Zobellia nedashkovskayae: one gene and its partners. The protein of the gene in region 3 interacts with the protein of the main gene of each other region in a pairwise test. Links are inferred from orthologs where the notes say so. Each region holds a gene or a part of one and is shown on either strand. Other genes may lie near its edges.

The links.
Region 1: the proteins of dnaE (region 3) and IWB64_RS05585 interact in binary tests that used the Escherichia coli proteins (3 or more experiments, as listed by UniProt). The link is inferred for Zobellia nedashkovskayae from one-to-one orthologs.
Region 2: the proteins of dnaE (region 3) and IWB64_RS11810 interact in binary tests that used the Escherichia coli proteins (3 or more experiments, as listed by UniProt). The link is inferred for Zobellia nedashkovskayae from one-to-one orthologs.

What each region holds. Positions count from the first base shown.
Region 1 is NZ_JADDXR010000002.1:1,298,966-1,301,923, reverse strand. What follows is about bases 109-2,910. They hold IWB64_RS05585 (methionine aminotransferase), read right to left. Parts: upstream 2,188-2,910; coding sequence 1,030-2,187; downstream 109-1,029. Other genes in these bases: IWB64_RS05580 (ThuA domain-containing protein), read left to right, coding at 2,299-2,910; IWB64_RS05590 (CoA transferase subunit B), read left to right, coding at 109-659. Also shown: more of IWB64_RS05590, read left to right, coding at 6-108; more of IWB64_RS05580, read left to right, coding at 2,911-2,958. UniProt on the Escherichia coli protein: Shows aminotransferase activity with methionine and histidine as substrates, and to a lesser extent also with phenylalanine.
Region 2 is NZ_JADDXR010000002.1:2,820,571-2,823,658, forward strand. The notes cover bases 72-3,003. They hold IWB64_RS11810 (DNA polymerase III subunit gamma/tau), read right to left. Parts: upstream 2,487-3,003; coding sequence 657-2,486; downstream 72-656. Other genes in these bases: IWB64_RS11800 (alkaline phosphatase family protein), read left to right, coding at 72-309; IWB64_RS11805 (transmembrane 220 family protein), read left to right, coding at 306-668; IWB64_RS11820 (RsmD family RNA methyltransferase), read right to left, coding at 2,939-3,003. In the rest of the region: more of IWB64_RS11800, read left to right, coding at 1-71; more of IWB64_RS11820, read right to left, coding at 3,004-3,088. UniProt on the Escherichia coli protein: Part of the beta sliding clamp loading complex, which hydrolyzes ATP to load the beta clamp onto primed DNA to form the DNA replication pre-initiation complex.
Region 3 is NZ_JADDXR010000002.1:900,906-906,078, reverse strand. The notes cover bases 25-5,041. They hold dnaE (DNA polymerase III subunit alpha), read right to left. Parts: upstream 4,665-5,041; coding sequence 225-4,664; downstream 25-224. Other genes in these bases: IWB64_RS03825 (30S ribosomal protein S16), read left to right, coding at 4,971-5,041; trxA (thioredoxin), read right to left, coding at 25-85. Also shown: more of trxA, read right to left, coding at 1-24; more of IWB64_RS03825, read left to right, coding at 5,042-5,173. UniProt on the Escherichia coli protein: DNA polymerase III is a complex, multichain enzyme responsible for most of the replicative synthesis in bacteria. This DNA polymerase also exhibits 3' to 5' exonuclease activity. The alpha chain is the DNA polymerase catalytic subunit.

The DNA of each region.
Region 1 (2,958 bases), 400 kb from region 3 along the record:
TCATTATGTTAGATAAAAATGGAATCGCAAAGCGAATTGCAAAAGAGGTCAAAGACGGTTATTATGTTAACCTAGGCATTGGTATTCCCACCTTGGTTGCCAACTTTGTAAGAGATGATATAAATGTAGAATTTCAGAGCGAAAACGGAGTTTTGGGCATGGGTCCATTTCCGTATGAAGGAGAAGAAGATGCTGATATTATAAATGCGGGAAAGCAAACTATAACAACACTTAATGGAGCTTCTTTCTTTGATTCGGCTACGAGTTTTGGAATGATCCGTGGGAAACACGTAGACCTCACTATTTTGGGAGCTATGGAAGTTTCTGAGACCGGCGATATCGCTAATTGGAAAATTCCGGGCAAAATGGTTAAAGGAATGGGCGGTGCAATGGATTTAGTTGCTTCTGCCGAAAATATAATTGTGGCCATGATGCATACCAATCGCGCTGGTGAATCCAAGCTTTTAAAAAAGTGTAGTTTACCACTTACTGGAGTAGGTTGTGTAACCAAAATAGTTACTAATCTAGCAGTAATAGAAGTAACTCCAAAAGGCTTTAAGCTTCTTGAACGTGCTCCGGGAGTTTCTGTAGATGAAATTAAGGAAGCTACGGAGGGCACTTTGATTGTTGATGGTGATGTACCCGAAATGAATTTGTAAGTAAAATCCACCTATTTTTTTAGCGTAATTTTTGTGAGAAAATCACCAATTTGATTCTTCACAACAGATTAATGCTGCTTCACAACAAGATTTTTTTTAGTTGACGGTTAGGTACTATTTTTATAGTATTATTAATTGAAAGTCGCGTCCCAAATTCGATTTTGTCCAAAACTAAAACCTATGGAAGCCCAAATTAACCAATCATCAGAAGAGATTCAAGTGTACAAAAATGATTTTTTCAGCGGAATAGTAATGCTGGCTAGAAAGTTATTTATGCTTTAAAATTCTTTGAAAAAGAAATTAAAAGAAAGTGGCTCACCCAAAGGCCGCTTTTTTTGTGCCTTTATTTTTAAGTTTTTTTAGTAAAGAATTAAAGTGATTTTAGGATTTTTAAAGCTTGTTCTAAAGTTTCATTTTTCTTTGCAAAACAAAACCGTAAAACACCATCTTGCCTATTGTGCTCATTAAAGGAAGATATAGGTATACTTGCCAACTTGTAATCAACAATCAAGCGTTTTGCAAAATCTTCATCATTTTCTTTTGTGATTTCAGTATAGTCCAAAAGCTGAAAATAGGTTCCTTCTGAAGGTTTAAATTTAAATCTAGAATCTTTTAACCCCTCCAAGAACAAATCTCTTTTTTCTTGATAGAATGAAGGTAAGCTTAAATAGTTTTCCTCATTCTTAAGATAGGCTGCCATGGCTCGTTGTACAGGATGGTCTACACAGAATACCGCAAACTGGTGTGTTTTTCTAAACTCATTCATTAACTCTGCGGGTGCTACGCAATAGCCTATTTTCCATCCGGTAACATGAAAGGTTTTTCCAAAAGAAGCACACACAAAACTACGTTGTGCTAGATCTTCAAATCGCGATGCACTTTGGTGCTCGTTTCCTTCAAAAATAATATGTTCGTATACTTCATCACTTAGAACGATACAATTCGTGGGTTTTAGAATTTCTTGTAACTGAAGCATATCTTCTTTGGAAAAAACACGGCCGCTTGGGTTATGAGGTGTGTTTATGATAACCATTCGGGTCTTCTCCGAAATTTTGCTTTTGAAAATTTCCCAATCCACTTGGTAACCATCGGCATCTAACTGTACATATATAGGAATTCCTCCGTTGAGCGCAATGGCCGGTTCGTAGCAGTCATAGGCAGGTTTCAGTACAATAACTTCGTCACCTTTGTTCACGAATGCGGTAATGGCTGTAAAAATAGCCTGTGTTGCACCTACGGTAACTGTAATTTCAGTTTCAGGATTATAAGCTCTATTATGGAGTTTTTCAATTTTTTGTGAAATTATTTCCCGTAAGCCATAATAACCCTGCATGGCAGCATATTGGTTATGTCCGTTTTTCATGGCATGCGTAACAAGGCTTTTGAGTTTTTGGTCTACCTTAAAATTAGGAAAGCCCTGAGATAGATCTACAGCATTGTGCTTGCGAGCTAAATTGCCTACCGTTGTAAAAATTGTAGTTTTTGCATTTGGAAGTTTGGAAGCAAATTTTATGTTAGAAGATGCCATTTGTTGCTATTCGGTTAAGGTTTCAATTTACAACTTTATAGAGTGTATACTTTTTCTTTTTGTAGAATCTTAACTACAATCCCTTATATTTATACATCCAAAATATTTGATATGCGTAATTTCCGAACTTTAATTTTATTGCTTACGATGACTTTTGTCACAAATGCTCTTTTCTCTCAAACCTCTCCATCTAAAAAAATAAAAACACTTATTGTTGATGGTCAAAATAATCATGATGAGTGGCCGAAGATTACGTATATGTTGAAAACAGATATGGAGAACACGGGTTTGTTTACCGTTGAGGTGGCGCGTTCTGCATTTACGTGGAAAGGTGATAAGTTCATTTCTGAATTTCCAATAGCCAATCTTCCAAAAACCGAAGCTAAGGAAGAACCACAGGCAGATCCAAAGTATAGTCCGGATTTTTCAAAATACGATTTGGTGATTTGTAATTTTGGATGGAATGCTGCACCATGGCCGGAAGAAACGCAGAAGAAATTTGAAAAGTATATCAAAACGGGAGGTGGGTTAGTTGTTTTTCATGCAGCCGATAATTCGTTCCCTGAATGGGGAGCTTATAACCAAATGATTGGTTTGGGTGGTTGGGGAGACCGTACCGAAAAAGATGGCCCATATGTATATTATAATGATGCCGGTGAGTTAATCAGGGATGATTCTGCTGGAAGCGCAGGTGCTCATGGTCCACAAAGCGAATATCAAATTCAAATTAGAGAAGATCACCCAATTACCAAGGGAATGCCAGAAGTGTGG
Region 2 (3,088 bases), 1.9 Mb from region 3 along the record:
GCTCGCATGGTTGATATTCATAAGAAACCAGGTTATGACCCTGTAGAAATGTTGACGAATCCTAAGGATAAGTTAGTAATGGCGAAGGTTGTTGCTATGTTGCTTAAGAAGAAAATGGGGTTCAGGACGGTAATGAATATAATTCCGTTGGATGCAACCTTAGTAAAAGGTTCGCACGGGAGAATACCGGAAGACAAAGCAGATTTTCCTATCTTGATTACAGATCAAATTAACAGTGTCTTTAATGATGATATTAAAGCGACTGATGTATATAGTATCTTGAAGAAACACGTAACCGAAGAAGAATGAAGTCTTTCTTTAAAATAGTAGGTTCTGTATTTGCAGTTCTTTTTACTTGGGCGGCATATCTACAATATAACGACCCAGATGCTACTATTTGGTTTATTATTTATGGCTTAGCTGCTTTTATATCGGTTCTTTTTGTGGTAAACCGTTTACCGTTTTTGATAACAATTTTTTCCTTTCTATTGGCAGCGGCAGGTGCTTATAGTCAATGGCCTGCACAATTTCAAGGTTTTACTATTGGAGAAGGAGATATAGAGAATATTGAACGCGGTAGAGAAGCTTGTGGTTTGCTAATTATAGCAGTGGTAATGCTGTTGTACGCTCTACGAATTCGTTTTGTAAAAAGGGGATTAAAGATCTAAATCAAAAGTTTTTCTAAGCAAATCTATAGCAGGATTCTTCTCCCTAAGTTTTTCATATTTTTCCTCAGGTGTAAACGCGAATTTTTTAGCTATTTTTTCGTTAACCGTAATCTTAAGTTCAATGAAATAATTGTTGAGATTTTTTCTTAAGTGTTCCATAAGGCCATATTGCTCTCGCTCAATTTCCTTTTTCATTGTTTCGTTAGGCAATTCGATCCAAATGGTTTTGTCTTGAACTAACTTGGGTATATCTACGCTAAGGTTGGATGCTAGTATTTTCTTACCATCTATATCGATTTTATGAACAAAATCGGCCCAATGTTTTTGCATAGCCTCTTCGGTAAAGGCATCTTTAGGAAGTTTACTTTCGTCAATAGTATCATCTTTACGGCTTAGCTCATGCTCTTTCTTTGCTTTTAGACTAGAAATAGAGAGTCCAGAAACCCTTTTTCCACCACCAATGTTAATTTTATTTACCGGAGCGGGTTCGGATTTAGGTGTTTGAGTAGTCTCTTTTGCCTTAGGTTCGGCAACTGCTAAAGAGTTTGATGATTGTTTTGTCTCCTCTGCCTGATAATTTGTGGCTTCCTGTTTTTTAACTTCAACAGGTGCTGGAGTAGCTGATTTTGTATGACCTGGAGAAGTTGTGGTTTCCTCGGAAGTTTTTTTAACAGAGCCATTTCCTCTAAAAAAGGATGCAGGTGCAATAAAATCAATAGTAGAACCGTCTAGGACGTCAGATTCAGAGTTTTTTTTTTCGGCCTCAAATCCAATTGAAGCTAATTTCATTAAAGTAAGTTCTACCAGCAATCGTTGATTTTTACTGGTCTTGTACTTTAAATCGCAGTCATTGGCTATGTTCAAAGCTTGCATAAGAAGCTGCATGGAGGTCTTTTTAGATTGCTCTAAATAGTTCTGTTTAGCTACATCACCTACTTCCAACAAATTAATGGTGTCTTGATGTTGACAAACCATTAGGTCTCTGAAATGGGAAGCTAAGCCACTTATAAAATGATGTCCGTCAAAACCTAATGACAAGGTTTTGTTGAACAAAAGTAGTAACTGTGGAATGTTGTGCTCTAAAATAAAATCTGTTGCTGAGAAATAAGTATCGTAATCTAGAACGTTTAGGTTTTCGGTTACGGCTTTTCTTGTAAGTTCTTTTCCTGAAAAACTAACAACCCTATCAAAAATAGAAAGGGCGTCTCTCATGGCGCCGTCGGCTTTTTGAGCTATGATATGCAAAGCATCATCATCTGCAACTATACCTTGGTTTTCGGCTATGTACTTCAAATATAGGGCAGCATCCTTAACTGTAATTCGTTTGAAATCAAATATTTGACAACGAGAAAGTATCGTTGGGATTATTTTATGTTTTTCAGTGGTGGCCAGGATGAAAATAGCATGCTTTGGGGGTTCTTCAAGTGTTTTTAGAAAAGCATTGAAGGCAGATTGTGAGAGCATGTGCACCTCATCTATAATATATACTTTGTATTTGCCAACTTGGGGAGGTATGCGTACCTGGTCAATAAGACTACGAATATCATCTACAGAGTTATTAGAGGCAGCATCAAGCTCAAAAATATTGAATGCAAAATCTTCATCTTCACTTTCTGTTCCGTCGGAATTTATTTGTTTGGCAAGAATACGCGCGCAGGTAGTCTTACCAACACCCCTGGGGCCACAAAATAAAAGGGCCTGTGCCAAATGATTATGTTCAATGGCGTTGGTTAGGGTATTAGTAATGGCCTGTTGCCCCACAACATCCTTAAATGTCTGAGGTCTATATTTACGTGCCGATACAATAAAAGGTTCCAAAAAAAACTAGGGTTTAGTATTTACGTCAACTCAATTATACAAATATAAATATAGGAATGATAAGAGCCTTTTTTTTCGAAGGGATAAAGTCTTTATTTATCAACAATTGTACTAATTTAGCACGTTAAGCAGGTCTCCTTATCGCTGCCGTGAAAACGGGAGAGGAAAGTCCGGACACCATAGTGCAGCATAGCGGGTAACGCCCGTCGTCCGTTTATCGGAAAGGACAAGTGCAGCAGAAAGTATGTACAGGTAATGCTGTAGTGAAACCAGGTAAACTCTATGCGGTGAAACGTCATGTAAATCGGTGCTTGAGGGCTGTACGCTCGAGCCGAAGGGTAGGCGGTTTGATACTAATAGTAATGTTAGTACTAGATAAATGATAGGGGAGTCCTCAGGGACTTAACAGAATCCGGCTTATGGGCCTGCTTTTTTTATTCTGATTATGGGTTTTAGTCTTCGCTAGGATTTGCGAATAAGCTAAAAATACTACCTCCATATTTTCGCTTTTCAACAAAATTGTCCAGATGAGATAAGTCCATTTGGCTAGCATGTTCTATTACCAGTAGACCGTTCTCTAATAATAATTCTTTTTCAAAAAC
Region 3 (5,173 bases):
ATGCTGCCCAAAAATCAACTACTACTGGTTTGTCACTTTTTAATACTACTTCGTCAAAAGTAGCGTCTGTTATTTCTAATGCCATGATTTTCTGTTTTTAAATATTGTACAAAGTTAGTCAAATATATGCCTGTTTCCTTACTAACGATACATTGCTTTTAGCTATTGTGCTATCAATGTAATTTATAGGGTTAAAATTGGTATTGGACATATAAGAGGTTAGCCTAGTTCAGTTTATAGTGTACCTCGTTTTCTTTTAGGGTTGCTAATAGCTCGCTGCTTATCTGAACCTTTTGTTTTCTACTCGTTAGGCTTACTTTTATCTCTTCTTCCATTTCATATACTATGAAGTTAAGAGGGTGGTTGCCTTGGTGAGAAACAATGGTTTCTTTTAATTGGTGAATATTTTCTTCCTTTAAATCATCAATATTTAGTTTGATTGTAAGTTTTTTGGCATAGGTTTCCATTACCTCTTGAAGTAACATAAAACTATTAAACTGAATACGAGGGTCTCCTTTTTTGCCGGTATCCCTGTTCGTCCATCCATCTTTGACAAAAACTTTAATGTAGGCAAATGAATTAATCATAAGGAAGTGGCGGAACCTTAGGTATTCTTCACCAAAAATCCTGAATTCAAATGATTCTGTATAATCTTCTACAGTGAAAAGTGCCCAGCCCTTTCCGTTTTTGGACACACGATGCTGTACATCCGTAATAACTCCGGCAAAGGCTAATTCACGATTAACAACGGTTTCAAGATTGTTTAAATCGGAAAGTGAAGCATTACAGAAGGCATTTACTTCTGTTTTAAAATCGTCCAAAGGATGGCCAGAAATATAAATACCTACCACTTCTTTTTCACGACGTAGTTTTTCCATAGTACCCCATTCCTCGCAAGGTGGCACAACGGGTTCTGGTATTTGTACATCACTAGCCTCGCCAAAAAGGCTCACTTGACTAGAGTTTTCGCTTTCTTGAAATTTGGCGCCATACTTTATTGTTTTTTCTAAAAATGTGACTCCATCGCCCTCATCATGAAAATATTGGGCTCTATGGGTATCTCCAAAAGAATCGAACCCGCCGGCAACAGCTAAACTTTCGAATGCTTTTTTATTGGCGGCACGTAAATCTATTCGCTTTGCGAAATCAAAAACAGACTTAAACGGACCGTCTTCATCTTTTCTACGTTCAACTATGGTTTCTACTGCGCCACGACCAACTCCTTTAACGGCACCCATTCCAAAACGAACAGCACCGGCATCGTTTACCGCAAATTTGTAGTAGGATTCATTTACATCTGGTCCTAGAACATCAAGCCCCATACGTTTGCATTCCTCCATGAAGAATGTTACCTGCTTAATGTCGTTCATATTATTGCTCAATACCGCAGCCATATATTCGGCAGGGTAGTGGGCCTTGCAATATGCGGTTTGGTATGCGATCCAAGCGTAGCAGGTGGAGTGGGATTTGTTAAAGGCATAGGCCGCAAATGCTTCCCAATCCTTCCAAATTTTCTCTAATTTATCAACGGCATGTCCTTTGGCAGAAGCTTGTTCAATGAACTTTGGCTTCATTTTATCTAGTACGTGCTTTTGTTTTTTACCCATCGCCTTACGCAAGACATCGGCTTCACCTTTTGTAAAGTCGGCCAATTTTTGCGATAGTAGCATCACTTGCTCTTGGTATACGGTAATACCATAGGTTTCTGCTAAATATTCTTCACAGGCTTCAAGGTCATAAACAATTTCTTCAGTACCATGTTTACGAGCAATGAAACTTGGTATGTATTCCATCGGACCAGGACGATACAAGGCGTTCATGGCGATTAAATCTGCAAAAACGGTAGGTTTTAACGCCCTCATGTGTTTCTGCATTCCAGGAGATTCATATTGGAACACGCCAACAGTTTCTCCTCTTTGAAAGAGCTCGTATGTTTTTATATCATCTAACGGAAAATTCTCTGGGTCTAACTCAACTCCGTGTTTGGCTTTTACGATTTTAACGGTATCCTTAATTAAGGTTAGCGTCTTTAATCCCAAGAAATCCATTTTTAATAAACCGGCATCTTCTACGACCGAGTTATCAAATTGGGTACAATACATTTCAGAATCTTTGGCCAAAGCTACCGGAACGAACTTCGTAATATCATCAGGTGTAATAATAACTCCACAAGCGTGTATTCCTGTATTACGAACAGACCCTTCAAGAATATAAGCTTGATTCAATGTTTCTGCTTCAGGACCATCGCCCTCAGAAATTGCCAAAAGTTCATTAATCTTCACTAAATCTTCTGCCCTAAATTTCGCTCTTAAGATTTTTTCATCGACCCCAATTATCTTTTTCAGCTTAGACATATCGGGTATTAGCTTCGCCATGCGATCTGAATCTTGCAAAGGCAAATCTAACGCACGAGCCGTATCTCTAATGGCAGATTTAGCAGCCATGGTACCATAAGTGATAATCTGTGCTACTTGATTTGAACCATATTTGTCGATTACATAGTCCATAACACGACCACGCCCTTCGTCATCAAAGTCAATATCAATATCGGGCATAGACACACGATCCGGATTCAAGAAACGCTCAAAAAGCAGATCGTACTTAATTGGGTCTAAATTGGTAATCCATAAACAGTAAGCAACAGCAGAACCTGCTGCAGATCCACGCCCAGGACCTACGGAAACATCCATTGCTCTTGCGGCCCTAATGAAATCTTCCACAATCAAGAAATAACCAGGGTAACCGGTTTTTTCAATTACTTTAAGCTCAAAGTCTAATCGCTCATCAATTTCGGGTGTTATTTCACCATATCTTTTTTTGGCACCTTCGTAGGTAATGTGGCGTAAAAATTTGTTTTCACCACGCTTGCCATTGTCTAGTTTATCTTCTTCAAATTGAAATTCCTCTGGAATATCAAAAGCAGGTAATAATACATCTCGGGCTAGTGTAAACGTTTCAACTTTGTCTACAATTTCTTGAATATTGATGATTGCTTCTGGAATGTCCTTGAATAGCTCCTTCATCTGGTCCGAAGACTTGAAGTAGTATTCTTGGTTAGGCAATCCGTATCTATACCCGCGACCACGACCAATTGGTGTAGCTTGTTTTTCACCATCTTTAACACACAAAAGAATATCATGCGCATGTGCATTTTCTTTTTCTGCGTAGTAATTGTTGTTGGTGGCTACTAGTTTTACATTATGTTTTTTGGCAAATTGAATCAATACTTGGTTTACCCGGTCTTCATCTTCTTGACCGTGGCGCATGATTTCTATGTATAAATCGTCACCAAAGGTTTCTTTCCACCAGATTAAAGCCTCTTCTGCTTGATGCTCACCAATATTTAATACTTTGCTTGGTACCTCACCATATAGGTTTCCAGTAAGGACCATGACATCCTCTTTGTACTGCTCTATGACTTTTTTATCAATCCGCGGTACGTAGTATTTTCCACTTACGAAGGCAATAGAAGACATTTTCGCCAGATTCAGGTATCCTTTTTTGCTTTTTGCAAGCATAACAATTTGATACCCGTTATCTTTTTGCGATTTATTGGTGTGGTCTTCACAAACTTGAAACTCGCAACCAATAATAGGGGTAATTTCCAATTCCGGTTCCGGTAATACATCTAAAGGCTCTTGCCCTTCTTCAAGAGTTCCGTTTTGGGTAGCCTCATAACGCTTTAAGTTTTCTTTGTTACGAGAAACCACGCCTTTGTTATGATTAAGAACACCATTTACAAAATGGAAGGCTCCCATCATATTCGCGTGATCTGTCATGGCCACGGCAGGCATTTTTGCCTTAGCGGCAGCAGCTACTAAATTAGGTACGCTTATCGTGGACTGAAGTATAGAAAACTGAGTATGATTGTGTAAATGAGAAAAACTAGCGGACTCTAGTGTAGCTAAGTTTTCTTTAATTTCTTCTTGGGAAATTCCACCCGTATCTTTATCCCAAAGCGCATCGGCTATTTTTTTCGATGCTTTTTTTAGGTTGATATGTTTAAGACCGATGAGCTGAATCTCTTGCGGATTAGCTTCCGAGAAATTCTTGAAATAATCGGGTTTAACATCTAATTGCTCAGCGGTATATTGCTGCTTGCGGATGAGCTCTAGAAAGCAACGTGTAGTTGCTTCAACATCGGCAGTGGCATTGTGAGCTTCGCCAAAAGGCTTGCCAAATAAAAATTGATGCAATTCCGTTAGTGTAGGAAGCTTGAATTTGCCACCACGTCCGCCAGGTATTTGACATAATTTTGCCGTTTGCTCAGTACAAGTATCTAAAACAGGAAGTTCTTGCAACGGATTCTCTACACCCATACGGTGAAATTCCGCACCCATAATGTTTAAGTCAAAACCAACATTTTGCCCAACGACAAATTTTGTTTTTGACATGGCTATGTTAAATTTCTCTAAAACCTCAGATAGTGAAATGCCTTTCTGTTCAGCTAATTCCGTAGAAATGCCATGAATTTGCTCGGCATCATAAGGGATGTTAAAGCCGTCCGGACGCACTAGGTAATCTTCATGTTCAATACATCGGCCCATATCGTCATGCAACTGCCAAGCTATCTGTATACAGCGTGGCCAGTTATCAGTGTCGGTATAAGGGGCGTTCCAGTTTTTTGGAAGACCGGTGGTTTCCGTATCAAAAATAAGGTACATAGAGGTTTGTGTTTGAGCTCGAAAAGAGACTATAAAATTAAACAAAAAGAACACTTATAAAGTCAATGAGTTGTTAAGAGTTATTAACGAATGATATAGAGGTAGATTATTTGTGAACAAACAGTTCATTGCGTGTAGGTTATGTTCAATTGCGCTTATCTTTGAAAAAAAATGGAAGCGGGTCATATTTTATTTAAAACAAGTAGGATTACCTCAAAAAGAAATTCTATATTTGCACCCCTTTTAAAGGGAAGATTTTAAAAAGAATTAATAACAAGGGTCGGGCACCCTACAAATTAATGTGATATGCCAGTTAAAATTAGATTACAAAGACACGGTAAAAAAGGAAAACCATTTTATTGGATAGTTGCTGCAGATGCAAGAGCTAAAAGAGATGGTAAATTCTTAGAAAAATTGGGTATTTATAACCCAAACACTAACCCTGCTACTATTGAATTAAAAATAGATGACGCAGTAAAGTGGTTACAAAACGGTGCACAACCAACTGA